Regions from separate parts of the Isoptericola aurantiacus genome, predicted to be linked through region 1. Evidence: predicted binding sites of a transcription regulator. Region 1 holds the regulator's gene; the other holds the start of a gene.
What was found. The regulator HspR, encoded in region 1, represses chaperone genes until heat shock. The targets are predictions, from matches to a motif close to AAGTTGAGTCNNNNNGACTCAACTT.

Region 1 (7,319 bases):
GCTCTCGGCGCCCGCTCTGACGCACTCGAGGTCACCGGACACCGTGCGCGGGTCGAGGCCCGCGGGCACCCGGACCGAGACCTGCCAGCCGGCGGCCGTGCGGTCCCCGGTGTTGCGCACCGTGAACGGGACTCCCGCCTGGCCGGGGTTGCCGACGGTGGCGACGGCGTCCGTCCGCGCCGTGAGCTCGGCCCCGTAGTAGGCGACCTGCGCCTGCGGGAGCGGGACGCTGCGCGGCTCCACGCCGTCCGCCCAGGTCTGCGCCGACACGGTGTAGGTGCCGCCGTCGCGGATCGTGACCGGGATCGAGACGGTCCTCGTCGCTCCCGGCGCCAGCGTGCCGACGACGCACCGGACCTGCTGGGGCTCGGAGGTCTCCGTGCACGGGAGCGTCCGCACGTCCAGCGCCGGGGGACCGACGGCCGTGCCGGGGTCGGAGTCGGAGTCCGCCGCGCCGGCGGAGGCGTCGGCGGCGACGGCGGCACCGACGGACGACGTCGACGCCACGTGCCCCATCCCCGGCGGCAACGTCAGCTGCACGGTGGCGTTGTCGGCCTCCGTCTCCCCCGAGTTGTCGATCGCGAACGTCAGGTACTCCGTGGTGCGCGGTGTCAGGACCTCGGCGGGGTCCACGACGGAGACGCCGACCACGGCCGGGTCGGGCAGCACGACCTCGTCGAGACCGGGGTCGACCAGCGGCGGGACGGTCGTCGGGTCGGTCGGGTCGGCGCTGGGCTCGGGGCTCGGCCGGACGTCGACCGCGGTGACCTCGTCCTCCGTCGGCCATGGTGAGGCGGCGATCGCGATCGGGGGGTCGGGCGCCTCGGGGGTGTCGTTCGTCCCGAAGACGCCGAGCACCGAGACGACGCCGACGGTCGCGACGGCGACAGCACCCGTGGAGGCGGCGACGGTGGCCCCGGTCACGCCGGCGGCGCCCGTCGCCACGGCGGCCGTCGTGGCCGTGGTGGCGGCGGTGGCGGTCGTCGCGGTGGCAGCGGTCGCCGCCGTGGCGGTCGTCGCGGCGGTCCCGGCCGTCGCGGCGGTCCCCGCGGTCGCGGCGGTCCCGGCGGCCGCAGTGCCAGCGGTTCCGGCCGTCGCAGCGGTGCCGGCGGCCGCAGTGCCGGCGGTTCCGGCCGTCGCAGCGGTGCCGGTGGCCGCTCCGGCGCTGCCGACCGCCGCTCCGCCGCCGGACGCCGCACCCGCCGTGAAGCCGGTCCCGGCACCGACCGCGGCGCCACCGGTCGCGCCGACGCCCGCACCGGCACCCGCGCCGAGTGCCGCGCCGAGTGCTCCGGCGCCGCTCGTGATCGCCCCGAGCGGCAGCGCGCCGAGCAGGGCCAGGCCCGCGGCACCGACCACGAGGGGCGCGATGACGACACGCATGCCGTGCGCCACGTCGCTGAGCTCCAGCACCAGGATGCGGCAGTCGCCGCAGTCGCCCAGGTGTGCCTCGATCTTCACGACCTCGCGCCGGGCGAGGCTGCCGCGCACGTAGCCCCCGAGCAGCGGGTTGACCACCCGGCAGGAGTCGGCCGGCTCGGACGTGAGGTGGGACTGGAGGTATCCGACGCGCAGCCCCTCGCGGGCACGGTAGGCCAGGGCCGACACCCCGTTCGGCGTCAGGCCGAGGATGGGCGCCACCTCGCCCGGTGCCATGCCCTCGACCTCGGTGTACCAGAGGACGGCCTGCCAGCGCTCGGGCAGCCCCTCGTAGGCGCGGGCGACCACCGAGTGCTCGAACCCTTGGAGCGCCGGGTCCTCGGGCGACGCGGAGGCACCCAGCGCCTGCTCGAAGGTTCCGTCGTCGTCGGTGGGGCGCGTCCGTCGGGCTCCCCGGGCGAGATCGGCGGCCAGCCGCCGGACGACGGTGAAGAGATAGGCCCGGAAGTGCGTGTCGGGTCCGCTGCCCTGCTGCAGGGTGCCGAGGACGCGCTGGAAGGCGTCCGAGACGATGTCGTCGGCGTCGGAGTCCGAGCGCACGTACTGGCGGGCCAGGGCACGGGCTGCGGCGGCGTGGCGCTCGTAGAGGGCGCCGTACGCCTCCAGGCTGCCCCCGCGCACCTCAAGGATCAGCTCGCCGTCGCTGGGAGCTGTCCCGTCCGATCCCACGTAGACGTCGGTCACGCCCGCCTCGTTCCGTCCATCACCGAACCCGTGTCCGGCTCCTCAGCAGATGACACGGGTCGGCGCAACTCTACCGGGCCGGCGACCTCCCGCGCGGAAAACAGCGGGTGAAACCTGTCGATGTCCGTTTCACCCACTCGTCATCGCGGTTTCTGCGTCATGATGGGGTGTCGAAGGGTTCCCATCAGCATGATTCTGCCTACCGGCGGCACACATGCCGCCGACACCCGCGAGCGCTGGCGGCACGCCAGCCTCTCCGAGGTGTGGCTGCGCCCGGGTGACTGGTACCACCCCGCGGTCGACGCCGTCGTCGAAGCGATCGACGACGGCCGCTCCCCCGAGGCACCCGCACACCGGCTCGGCTGCGCCCGCAGCAGTGCCGGCATCGGCCTGGACGAGACGCTCGAGGACGTGATCTGCCTCTACCGCGCCGTCGGCGCACCGGTGGACGCCGACGTCGTGCGCGGCACCGCGCTCGGCTGGGTCCAGGGCCGTGAGCGTCAGCCCGCCCTCAGCGGGGTCCGCGACCCCGCGACCGGTCTGCCCACCGTCGACTACCTCGGCGAGCGCCTGCGGGAGAGCTACGGACGCGCCGAGCGCAGCGGTCTGAGCGTGGCCGAGACCCACTGCCTGGTCGTCATCGACGTGGCCGTGGACGATCTCGACGCGTGGCAGCGGATGGCCCGGTCGGCGTCGGTCGGCCGCACGCTCGACCAGGTCTTCGGGGACGGGCACCCCATGGCCGCCCTGGCGGACGGCGTCTTCGCGGTGCTCTGCGAACGCACGCCCGAGCTCGCCCGGCTGTCCCAGACGGTGCGGCGCATCGTCGAGCGCAACGCCGAGGTGCTCGGGGTGGAGGCCACGATGCGGCGCCCGGTGCGCGTCTGGATGGAGCGCCTGCCCGCCGGGTACGACGCCGCCGTCGACCTGCTGCAGCACCTGCGGCGCTGAGCCGGCCCGCACATCGGGCTACCACGCACACGGCCGCCCGGCTCGGTCCTCCTCCCGCGTGCGGGAAGGGGCAGAGCCGGGCGGCCGTGTCGTGGGTGGACCGGTGCGTCAGGCCTCGGTGAACGTGAGGCAGTCGGCGTGGGACTGGTCCTGGGGGCCGTTGCCGACGCGGATCGCGGCGGCGGTGCACTCCAGGTCCTTGTTGTGGACGCAGTCCATGCGCTGGCAGGCGCCGACGTGCGCGACGACCTTGTCGAGGCCGCCCTTGCTGCCGAGCGGGATGAACGTGGCGCAGGCGGCGTCGCCGGGCACGCCGCCGATCGTGACCGCCCCGGCGTGGCAGTCGTGGTCGTGGTTGTAGCCGCAGCCGGTCACCGAACAGTCGGTGACCTCGGGCATCTCCAGCACGGACGTCATGGTTCGCTCCTCGGGATCGGCCTTCCGATTCACCGATCATAGGCGCGAATTCCATTCCGCACAGGATGACGACCACAATCTTCACAGGATAAGGAAAGCCTTACCGCAGTGGAATTCAATTAGGAAAGAGGGCCATTCTGTAATTCAGTCCCGCGACGGGGACGGGCGCCACAGCACGAGCGCACCGCCGCGCTCGGACGGCATCTCGACGTCGAGCCGCAGCTCGGAGCGTCGGACGCGCCTGCCGAGGGGCACGGCGACGACGTCTCCGCCCGTGCCGGCGGCGAAGACGCGGCCGTCGGCACGTTCCCGTTCCGCGACCAGATGGGTCATGCGCGCCAGCCGGTCCTCCAGGACCGCGACGTGCTGCTCGAGGTCGAGGATGCGCTTCACACCGGCGAGGTTGATCCCCTCGTCCTGCGCGAGCCGCTGCACCTCCAGCAGGCGGGCGACGTCGCGTCGCGAGTAGCGCCGCCCGCGACCGCGGGTGCGGCGGGGCGTGACGAGTCCGAGCCGGTCGTACTGCCGCAGCGTCTGGGGATGCATCCCCGACAGCTGGGCAGCCTGCGACACGGTCAGCACGGGTGCGTCGTCCGTGACCATCTCGACCTCCCTGGTGGCTCGAGGCTACTGCGCGGCACGTGCGGCCAGCTCGGCCCGGACGTCGTCGCTGCCGGCCTGCTCGGCGAACTCCTCGAGCGCCTTCTTCGCCGCGCGGCTGAGCTTCTGCGGGACCACCACCTGGACGGTCACCAGCAGGTCGCCCGCACGCTTCGCCGTGGTGACACCGCGACCCTTCACCCGCAGCACCCTGCCCGACGGCGTCCCCGACGGGATCTTGAGACGGACCGGGTCACCCGTGAGCGTGGGCACCTCGACCGTGGTGCCGAGCGTCGCCTCCGTGAAGGTCACCGGAAGGGTCATGCGCAGGTTGAGTCCGTCGATCGAGAAGACCGGGTGCGGTTCGACGTGGATCGCGATGAACAGGTCGCCCGCCGGGCCGCCGTTCATCCCGGGGCGGCCCTTGCCGCGCAGGCGGATCTTCTGCCCGTCGTGCACGCCCGCGGGGATGCGGGCCGTCATCGACCGGCCGTCCACGGTGAGCTCGACCGTGGTGCCCTCGACCGCGGCACGGAACGGGAGCGTGGCCTTGGTCTCGACGTCGGCACCCTTCTGGCGCTGGGGGCCGCCGAACCCTGCCTGGCGCCCGCCGCCGCCCATGCCGAACATCGAGCCCAGGATGTCCTCGAAGCCCGCGCCACCGGCCTGCTGGTACTGCACCCGCGGGCCGCCCGGGCCACCGGCGCGACCGGTGCCGCCGCCGAACATCGAGCCGAACACGTCCTCGAAGCCCGCCGGGCCACCGCCGCCCGGGCCCCCGGCGAACCGGGCGCCACCGCCCGCCATCGAGCGCAGCGCGTCGTACTGCTGCTTCTGCTCGGCGTCGGAGAGCACCGCGTAGGCCTCGCCGATCTCCTTGAACCGCGACTCGGCGGCGGCGTTCCCCGGGTTCTGGTCGGGGTGGTACTGGCGGGCCAGCTTGCGGTACGCCTTCTTGATGTCCGCCTGGTCGGCGTCCTTGGGAACGCCGAGCGCGGCGTAGAAGTCCTTCTCGATCCAGTCCTGGCCGGTCACGACGTTCCTTTCTCTGCGGTGCCCGCGAGATCGACGTACCCGTACTCAGATCGACGTACGGTACGTCGATCTCGATCCGGGTAGGTCGATCTCGCGGGCGGTTGCTCAGAGGCGAGCGTTCACTCCGGTCCGACGACGCCCACGCGGGCGGCCCGGACCACCTTCTCGCCGATGCGGTACCCCGGCTCGACCACCAGGTTCACCGTGGTGGACTCCACCGCCGCGTCCGTGTTGTGCATGAGCGCCTCGTGCACGGTGGGGTCGAACTCCTCGCCCACGGCGCCGAACCGCTCGACGCCGAACTTGGCCAGCGAGGCGTCGAGCTTCTCCGCGATGGCCGCCATCGGACCGGACAGCTCGGCGTGCTGCTTGGCACGCTCGATGTCGTCCAGCACCGGCAGCAGCGCCGCCAGCACGTCCTGCGTGCCCTGCGTCCGCGCGGCCTCCTGGTCGCGCAGCGCACGGTTGCGGTAGTTGGTGAAGCTCGCCCGCTCCCGCTGGAGCGCGTCGAGGTTCTCCGCCGCCTGGGCCTTGGCCGCCAGCAGCTCGGAGTCCTCCGCGGCCTCCCCCGCCGGGTCGAAGTCGAGCGCCTCGAGCGGGTCGCCCGCGTCCGACGACGCCGTGGCGCCGCCCTCGGCCGGGGTGCCGCCGTCGGGCGTCTCGCGCTTGTGGCCCGTGGTCGGGTCGACCTTGCGCTTGTCCGTGAAGTGGAAGGGGGTGTCCCCCGAGCCGCCGTCCTGCGGCTCGGGGGCGCCCTGCGTGTCGTCAGACGTCACTGGGAGTCCTTCTTGTCGTCCTCGTCGTCCACGATCTCGGCGTCGACGACGTCCTCGTCGCTGTCGGTCGACGTGGTGTCGTCGCCCGCACCGGGGGTCGCACCCTCGGCGCCGGCGTCCGCGCCCGCGGCCTGCTCGGCCGAGTAGAGCGCCTCGCCGATCTTCTGCGAGGACGTGCCGAGCTTCTCGTAGGCGGACTTGACGGCCTCGGTGTCCTCACCCTCCAGGGCGGTCTTCACCGCGGCCACGTCCGCCTCGACCTCGGAGACGACGTCGGCCGGCAGCTTGTCGCGGTTGTCCGCGATCTGCTTGTCCATCGCGTAGGCGAACGACTCGGCCTGGTTGCGCGTCTCGGCGTCCTCGCGGCGCTTCTTGTCCTCCTCGGCGTGCTCCTCGGCCTCCTTGACCATGCGGTCGATGTCCTCCTGCGGCAGGGCGGAGCCGCCGGTGATCTTCATCGACTGCTCGGTCCCGGTGCCGCGGTCCTTGGCGGACACGTGCACGATGCCGTTGGCGTCGATGTCGAAGGTGACCTCGACCTGCGGGACGCCGCGGGGGGCGGGGGCGATGCCGGTGAGCTCGAAGGTGCCCAGCGGCTTGTTGTCCCGGGTGAACTCGCGCTCGCCCTGGAAGACCTGGATCGCCACCGACGGCTGGTTGTCCTCGGCCGTCGAGAAGATCTCGCTGCGCTTGGTCGGGATGGCCGTGTTGCGCTCGATGAGCTTGGTCATCACGCCACCCTTGGTCTCGATGCCGAGGGACAGCGGGGTGACGTCGATGAGCAGCACGTCCTTGCGCTCACCGCCGATGACGCCGGCCTGCAGGGCCGCGCCGACGGCGACGACCTCGTCCGGGTTGACGCCCTTGTTGGGCTCCTTGCCACCGGTCAGCTCGCGCACGACGTCGGCCACGGCCGGCATGCGGGTGGACCCGCCGACCAGCACGACGTGGTCGATGTCCGACACGGACACGCCGGCGTCGCGGATGACCGCGTGGAACGGCTGCTTGGTCCGGTCGATGAGGTCCTGCGTCATCTGCTGGAACTGCGCCCGGGTGAGCTTCTCGTCCAGGTGGACGGGGCCGTTCTCGCTCATGGACAGGTACTGCATCGAGATGTTGGTGCTCGTCGCGCTCGAGAGCTCCTTCTTGGCCTGCTCGGCCGCCTCGCGCAGACGCTGCAGGGCGATCTTGTCCTTGGACAGGTCGACGCCCTCGGTGTTCTTCACCTGCTTGATGAGGTGCTCGACGATCCGCTGGTCCCAGTCGTCGCCACCGAGGCGGTTGTCACCGGAGGTCGCGCGGACCTGGATCGTGGAGAAGTCGTCCTCGTCCTTGCCCACCTCGAGCAGGGAGACGTCGAACGTGCCGCCGCCGAGGTCGAAGACGAGGATGAGCTCGTCCTCCTTGCCGCGGTCG
Region 2 (7,319 bases), on a different contig from region 1:
GCGAACGCGGCGACGATCTGCTCGGCACCGGCCTCGTCGAGCGGCGCATATCCCTGCCCGTGCCGCACGATCGCGTGCTTGACGCGTTCGACGACGCCGCCCGCCCGTTCGACGTCGTCGCGCCCGACGAGCATGTCCCGCGGCAGGTCGAGGGAGTCCCACCCGCCGGAGACGTACCGGTGCGGAAACGCCACCAGGTGGGCGGTGCGGGCCGATGCTGCGGCCAGCCCCTGCTGACGCAGCAGCGCCTGCAGCGCGTGCCGCGCGGCCTGGACCTGCCGCACCGGGGAGATCTGGTGCTGCGTGGGTCCGCTGCCCTGCAGCCAGCGCCCGTCGGACCGTTCGATGTGCCCGCCCTTGACCTCGACGACGGCGAGACCCACACCGGGCCAGGCGACGAGCAGGTCGATCTCGTACTCCTGCTCGTGCTCCTGCAGGTGCACGCCGTGCAGCACGACGACGTCGTCGGGGAGCTGGTCGCGCAGCGCCTCCCAGATCGCCCGCTCGGCACCGCCGTCCTCCGGGAAGTCGGGCGAGGGAGGGAAGGAACGCGGCATGCTCCGTTCGTACCCGATGGAACGGTTCAGGTCACGCATGCGCCAAGGACGGGTCGCCCTGGTCACCTGATTTCACCCTGGCTCGAAACACCCATCCATGAGACACTCATCTTTGAAGCACTCATACATGAATGTCTTCCTGGGAGGGGTCTGCCTGTGCGAACCTTCGTCGGGCGCAGCGCGGAACTCGGCATGCTCGACCGACTGCTCGCGCGAACATCTGAGGACGCCGACCGTCCGGGGCGTTCCGTGCTCGTCCGCGGCCGCCGTCGAGTCGGCAAGTCTCGGCTCGTCGAAGAGTTCGTCGACCGCGCCGCCGTCCCGTCGTTCTTCTTCACGGCGGCCGGCGGTCCTCCCGCCACTGACCTCGCGGACTTCACCGCGGAGCTCAAGGCCTCCGACCTTCCCGACGCCTCGACAGCCACCCCGGCAGAACCTCCGACGACCTGGACCAGCGCCTTCCAGATGCTGGCAGCCGCGCTGCCGACAGACCGGGCCAGCGTCGTCGTCCTCGACGAGATGCCCTACCTCGTCCGGGCCGACCCCGCGTTCGAGGGAGCCCTGCAGCGAGCCTTCGACCGACAGTTCTCACGTCTGCCGGTGCTCCTGATCCTCGTCGGCTCCGACCTCGCGACGATGGAGCAGATCAACACCTACGGCCGCCCCTTCTACCAACGCGCGACGGAGATGGTCGTCCCCCCGCTCAACCCCGCCGACGTCGCATCGCTGCTCGCGCTCCAGCCCGCCGACGCGATCGACGCCTACCTCGTCACCGGTGGGCTCCCCCTGCTGCTCGACACCTGGCCGTCCGACGCGGACCTGTGGGCCTACCTCACGGACTCGCTCGCCGACCCGACGTCTCCGCTGATCGTCAGTGGTGAGCGCAGCCTGGCCGCCGAGCTTCCCACCGAAGCGCAGGCACGCACGGTGCTCCGCGCCGTCGGACACGGAGAACGGACCTTCACCACCATCGGGCGCGCGTCCGGACTGCCGCAAGCCTCACTCCAACGCGCCCTGGAACTGCTGACCGAACGGCGGATCGTCGCCGCGGACACGCCACTGTCCACGCGCCCCAGCAAGGAGACCCGCTACCGCGTCGACGACCCCTACCTGCGGTTCTGGCTGCGCTTCGTCAGGCCGGGGTTGCCTCTGATCGAACGGGGACGCGGCGACCAGCTGCTCGCCCGCGTGCGCGACGGCTGGACCTCGTGGCGGGGACGAGCCGTCGAACCTGTGATCCGTGAGGCCCTGTGGAGGCTCGCCGGGTCCGGACCGTTCCCGGACACCAGTGCCGTGGGCGGATACTGGACGCGCACCAACGACCCGGAGATCGACCTCGTCGGCGCCGACCGGGAAGGCGTCGCACAGACCCTGACCTTCGTCGGCTCCGTCAAGTGGCTGGAGCACCGCGCGTTCGACCACCGCGATCTGGCACGGCTCCACCAGCACCGGGACAGGCTGCCCGGGGCCACCGAGGAGACTCCGCTCGTCGCCGTCTCACGTAGTGGTGTCGATGTCGTCGGCGTGACTGCCGTCGGACCCGCCGACCTGCTGGAGGCGTGGACGGCGTCCGTGTGAACGCAGACCCGCACCGCGAGCCGTCGTGCCCCACCATGGACCTGTGGACGACGCGACCCGCTGCCCCTGCCTGTCCGGCCTGCCCTACGGCGAGTGCTGCGGCCCGCTGCACCGGGGCGAGCGCGCCGCCCCGACCGCAGAGGCGCTCATGCGCTCGCGCTACAGCGCCTTCGCCGCCGGCGAGGCGGACTACCTGCGCGCCACCTGGCACCCGAGCACACGGCCGGCCTCGCTGGAGCTCGACCCGGGACGGCGGTGGCGCCGCCTCGACATCCTCGGCACGCAGGCTGGCAGACCGTTCCACGACGCCGGGCACGTCGAGTTCGTCGCGTCGTTCACCGACGACGACGGCACGCGTGGCCGGCTGCACGAGCGCAGCCGGTTCGTGCGCGACGGCGGCACCTGGTTCTACGTGGACGGCGACGTGCAGCCCTGGGGCGCTGGTGTCGGTGCCCGCCGCTACCGTCACGACCATGACCTTCGCCAACGTCGGCACCCTGGGTGCCGTGCCCGGGAAACGGGACGAGCTGGTCGCCCGCCTGACGGCCCGCAGCGACGAGCTGGCCGACGCCGGCTGCCTGCTCTACGAGGTCGGCGTCAGCGACGACCACCCCGACACCGTGTTCGTCGCCGAGCTGTGGACGTCGGCACAGGCGCACCGCGCGTCCCTGGAGCTCGCGAGCGTCCAGGCGTCCATCGCGGCGGCCCGCCCGCTGCTGTCCGGGGAGTTCGGCGGCTTCCGGTTCGACGTCGTCGGCTCACCGCTGCACGACTGAGGCGCCCGCGCACGGGTCTCCCGCGAACGCCCGCCGTCCGCCGTCGGCGAACCCGGAAATTGAGCGGACCCGACTCAGGTTGGACCTCTCGGAAGCACCCCCGAGAGGAGCACCTCATGACCACCACCCTGAACCGCACCCTGCTCGCCGACGCCTGGCTGCGTGACCTGTGGACGCCCCGTGCCACCGCGCCGCAGCGCCCCCAGAGCAGCAGCCCTGCCGCGGACGTCTACCGCGACGGCGAGGACCTCGTCGCCCGCCTCGACCTGCCGGGCATCGACCCCGCGCAGGACGTCACGGTCGAGGTCGAGGGCCGCAAGCTCGTCGTGACCGGCGAGCGCAAGGACCAGCGTGACGCCGAGGCCGAGGGCCGCCGCGTCTCCGAGGTCCGCTTCGGCGCCTTCCGCCGCGTCGTCACCCTGCCGAGGTCCGTCGACGGCGACGCCGTGACGGCCTCCTACGACGCCGGAGTCCTGACGGTCACCGTCGCCGGTGTGTTCGCCGGCACGACGCCGCAGCGCATCGAGGTCACGACCGCGGCCTGACCGGCGGCCGACAGACCGGTCGAGCGTCTCTGTTCGCGTCGGATCACGCGCTGATCTGACCCGAACAGAGACGCTCGATCGGGAACCTCAGTCGAAGTAGCGCGGCACGTCGATCGCCCCGCCGGCGGCCTCGAACTCGTCACGCACGGCGGCCTGCAGCGCGGGGTCGCACAGGTAGTCCAGCGCGGTGGCCGCGAGCCCCGCGGCGCCGTCGACGGCGGCCCGCACCGCCCGCTCCGAGCCGGCGGCCGCGGCGAACTCCGGCGTGTGCAGCGCGACCGACGGGTCGGCCACCTGGATCAGCGGGTGCATCCCCGGCACCCGGAAGCTGACGTTGCCGAAGTCGGTCGAGGCCGCGAGCGTCTCGGACACCACGCCGCCCGGCAGCACCTCCCGGCCGCGCCGCTGCTGAGCGGCCACCCAGCGCGAGGTGAGCGCGGCGTTCGTGCGCACCGGCAGCGACGGGTGGGCGCCGTCGTCCCAGGTGATCTCCACCGCGGTACCGGTCATGAGCGCGGCACCCCGGGCGACGTCGTCGAGCCGGCGGGACAGGTCCTTCAGCGTGTCCGGGTACTTGGACCGCGCGTAGAGGCGCATCTCGGCGCGCTCGGTGATGATGCTGGGCCGCGTGCCGCCGTCGACCATGATCGCGTGGACCCGGTCCACCGGCGGCATCTGCTGGCGCAGCAGCCCGACCCCCTGGTAGGCGAGGTTCGCGGCGTCCAGCGCGTTGCGGCCCATGAACGGTTGGGCGGAGGCGTGCGCGCTGTGCCCGGTGAACGTCCAGGTCAGCAGCCGCCGGCCGAGCCAGACCTGGTCGGCCACGTCCACGCCGTACGGGTGCACCATGATCGCCGCGTCCACGCCGTCGAACGCCCCGTGCCGCGCGAGGACCTCCTTGCCGGAGTGACCCTCCTCGGCGGGCGTGCCGAGCAGCACCACCCGTCCGGGCGGGGCGTCGGCGGCGCGCAGCACGTCCCGCAGCGCGAGGAACGCCCCGACGCCGGAGGCCGCGATGACGTTGTGCCCGCAGGCGTGCCCGATCCCCGGGAGCGCGTCGTACTCGGCGCAGATGACGAGCGTGGGGCCCTCGCCGCCGCCCAGCTCCGCCCGGAACGCGGTCTCGGCGCCGAACACCCCCTGCTCGGCGCTGATCCCGTGGCGCTCGAGGAGATCGACGAGCAGGCGGGCGCTGTCGTGCTCGGCCCACGCCGTCTCGGGGTGCGCGTGCAGGGTGCGCACCACGTCGGCGAGCTCCGGCTCCAGCGCGGAGGCCGCGGCGTCGACCAGGTCCGCGAGCGCCCGGGGCGCTCCCCCGTCGATGCTGTCCGGACCGGGTCCGACGGCGGCGGCGCGGCGGCGCTCGTCGGTCTCGTCGGCGAGGTGGTCGAGGTACGCGGTGCTGGGCTGGGGCGGACCGGCGGCTGGCATACGGCCATCGTACGGACGGCTCCGCGTCGACCTGCCGGACGAGCGGAGCGCGACCGGACGGTTGCCGGTTCGGCAAGCCCGTTCTCGGATTCCCCCGTGGCGGCGCATCATGGACGCGTCCCCGTCCTCAGGAGCCCGTGATGCCCCCAGTCCGCAGGGTCGACGACGTCCGCCCCGACGAGTCCGACCACGAGTTCCTGCCCGGCATGGCCCGCGGCTGGATGATGCCCTGGTACGACGTCGTGGCGCGGCTGCGCGGTCTGACCCGCCTGTACCGGCGCACGGTGGAGCTCGCGGGGATCGCCGCCGGTCAGCACGTGCTCGACGTCGGCTGCGGCACCGGCAACCTCAGCCGGGAGGTGCTGCGGACCGCCCCGGACGCCGTCGTGACCGGCCTGGACCCCGACGGCGACTCGTTGCGCCGGGCGGCGCGCAAGCTGCGGCGTCGTGCGCGCGCGGAGGTGACGCTGGTGCGCGGGTTCGCCCACCGCCTGCCGGTGCCGGACGCGAGCCAGGACCACGTGATCTCGTCGCTGGCGCTGCACCACGTGCCGGCCGAGGAGAAGGAGCGGATGGCCGTCGAGATCGTCCGCGTGCTGCGCCCCGGCGGCACGGTCACGATCGCGGACTTCGCGGGCGACCACGCCGCCACGCACGGGCACGACGGCGCCGCTCCGGCGGACGGCACGGCGCCCGACGCCGGCACGCACCACGAGCGGCACGGTCACGGCAGGTCGCACCGCCACCAGCCGGGCCACGGCCGTCAGCCGGGCCACCGCCACCAGCCGGGCCACGGTCCGGGCAGCCGCACCCACGACGCCGACAACGCCGACGGCGGCATCGAGAGGCTGCTCACCGCCGCCGGTCTGCACGACGCCCGCACCCTGGGACGCCTGCCGCTGCTGGGCGACACGATGGTCGTCGTGCAGGCGCGGCGCTGACCGCGAATTCACCCGGAAAATCGGTGGGCGTGCGGGCGCGCCCGGGAGCAGAATCTTCTCGGAGTGACGCCTCGGAGCGGACGCGTCACGTGCTGCGGCCCTCGGGCCGTCTCGCGCACCCGCGGTGGCACCGCGTCGAGCGCATCCGCGTGCCACCCGGCCGCACCCTTCCCTGCGCACACCAGGAGCCTCTCCATGCGACGCACCCTGCTGTCCTCCTGCGCGGCCGCCCTGGCCGCCCTCGCGCTCGCCGCCTCCCCCGCGGCCGCCCACGGGTCCAAGGACCACTTCCCGCCCGAGCCCACCACCGTCACCGACGGGCTCGTCAGCCCGTTGAGCCTGGCGGTGGGGCCGCACGGCACCACGTTCGTCAGCCAGAACTTCGCGGGCCTGCTCACGGCCGTCGACCGTCACGGCGGGTCCACCGTGCTCTACGCGTCCGACGACGGCGCGGAGGTCGGCGGGGTCAGCTACGCCGGCCGCACGGTCACCTTCACCGAGACGGGCGCCACCCAGACCGTCCAACGGCTCCGGCTCGACAGGTCGGGCACGCCTCGGGGCAACCCGACCGTGCTGGCCGACGTCGGCGCGTACGAGGCCGCGAGGAACCCGGACGCCCGGGTCACCTACGGCCTGCGCAACCTGCCGGCCGCGTGCGCGAGCCAGTTCCCCGAGGACTTCCCCGCGACGTACACCGGCATCGTCGACTCCCACCCGTACGCGACGACGTCGCACCACGGCACCACGTACGTGGCCGACGCCGCGGCCAACGCGATCCTGTCGGTCGACCACCGCGGGAAGATCCGCACGGTCGCCGTGCTGCCGCCGCAGCCCGTCGAGGTCACCGCGGAGGCGCTGGAGGCCCAGGGGCTGCCGAGCTGTGCGGCCGGGTACCGGTACTGGTTCGAGCCGGTGCCGACGGACGTCGAGGTGGGTCCGTTCGGGATGCTCTACGTGTCCCTGCTGCCCGGCGGACCGGAGGACGAGTCGCTCGGGGCACGTGGTTCCGTCGTGGTCGTCTCGCCCTGGTCCGGTCGGGTCCGCACGGTCGCGAAGGACCTGCTCTCCCCGACGGGCATCGCCGTGGACCGCTGGGGGACGCTCTACGTCGCCCAGCTGTTCGGCGGCGAGATCTCGAAGGTCGGATGGCGCGGCAGCACCACCGTCGCGTCCGTTCCGCTGCCCGGGGACGTCGAGATCGACCGGCACGGGCTGGTCGCGACGGTGAACGTCCTGCCGCCCGAGGACGAGACGAGCCCGCCCGACGGGCAGCTCGTGCGGTACCCGCTGCAGCGGGGGTGGCACCACTGACGCGACGGTCCGGGCGGCCGGCGACCGTGCGTCGTCGTCCGCCCGGACCGGTCCGTTCACGCGCCGTTGATCCACCGGTCACGGCGCGGCGCTACCGTCGCAGCATGAGCCTGCGACACCGCACCGCCCTGTCCGCCGCCACCGCGCTCGCCGTGGCCCTGTCCGCCGCCCTAGCCCCGG

Region 2: the regulator HspR is predicted to act here: its motif matches at 2,968-2,992, upstream of ACIQLL_RS16830 (Hsp20/alpha crystallin family protein).

Annotation. Positions count from the first base shown of each region.
Region 1 covers NZ_JBJBAE010000005.1:240,582-247,900, forward strand. Annotated here, with positions in the region: gene ACIQLL_RS14845 (sigma-70 family RNA polymerase sigma factor) at 1-2,124, opposite strand, end outside; gene ACIQLL_RS14850 (nucleotidyl cyclase domain-containing protein) at 2,314-3,075, shown strand; gene ACIQLL_RS14855 (DUF1540 domain-containing protein) at 3,184-3,492, opposite strand; gene ACIQLL_RS14860 (heat shock protein transcriptional repressor HspR) at 3,637-4,095, opposite strand; gene ACIQLL_RS14865 (DnaJ C-terminal domain-containing protein) at 4,120-5,127, opposite strand; gene grpE (nucleotide exchange factor GrpE) at 5,247-5,903, opposite strand; gene dnaK (molecular chaperone DnaK) at 5,900-7,319, opposite strand, start outside.
Region 2 covers NZ_JBJBAE010000007.1:76,318-83,636, reverse strand. Annotated here, with positions in the region: gene ACIQLL_RS16850 (nuclease-related domain-containing DEAD/DEAH box helicase) at 1-557, opposite strand, end outside; gene ACIQLL_RS16845 (ATP-binding protein) at 714-2,135, shown strand; partial or broken gene ACIQLL_RS16840 (YchJ family protein) at 2,161-2,544, shown strand; gene ACIQLL_RS16835 (putative quinol monooxygenase) at 2,609-2,911, shown strand; gene ACIQLL_RS16830 (Hsp20/alpha crystallin family protein) at 3,028-3,456, shown strand; gene ACIQLL_RS16825 (M20 family metallopeptidase) at 3,544-4,887, opposite strand; gene ACIQLL_RS16820 (class I SAM-dependent methyltransferase) at 5,028-5,828, shown strand; gene ACIQLL_RS16815 (ScyD/ScyE family protein) at 6,024-7,139, shown strand; gene ACIQLL_RS16810 (endonuclease/exonuclease/phosphatase family protein) at 7,244-7,319, shown strand, end outside.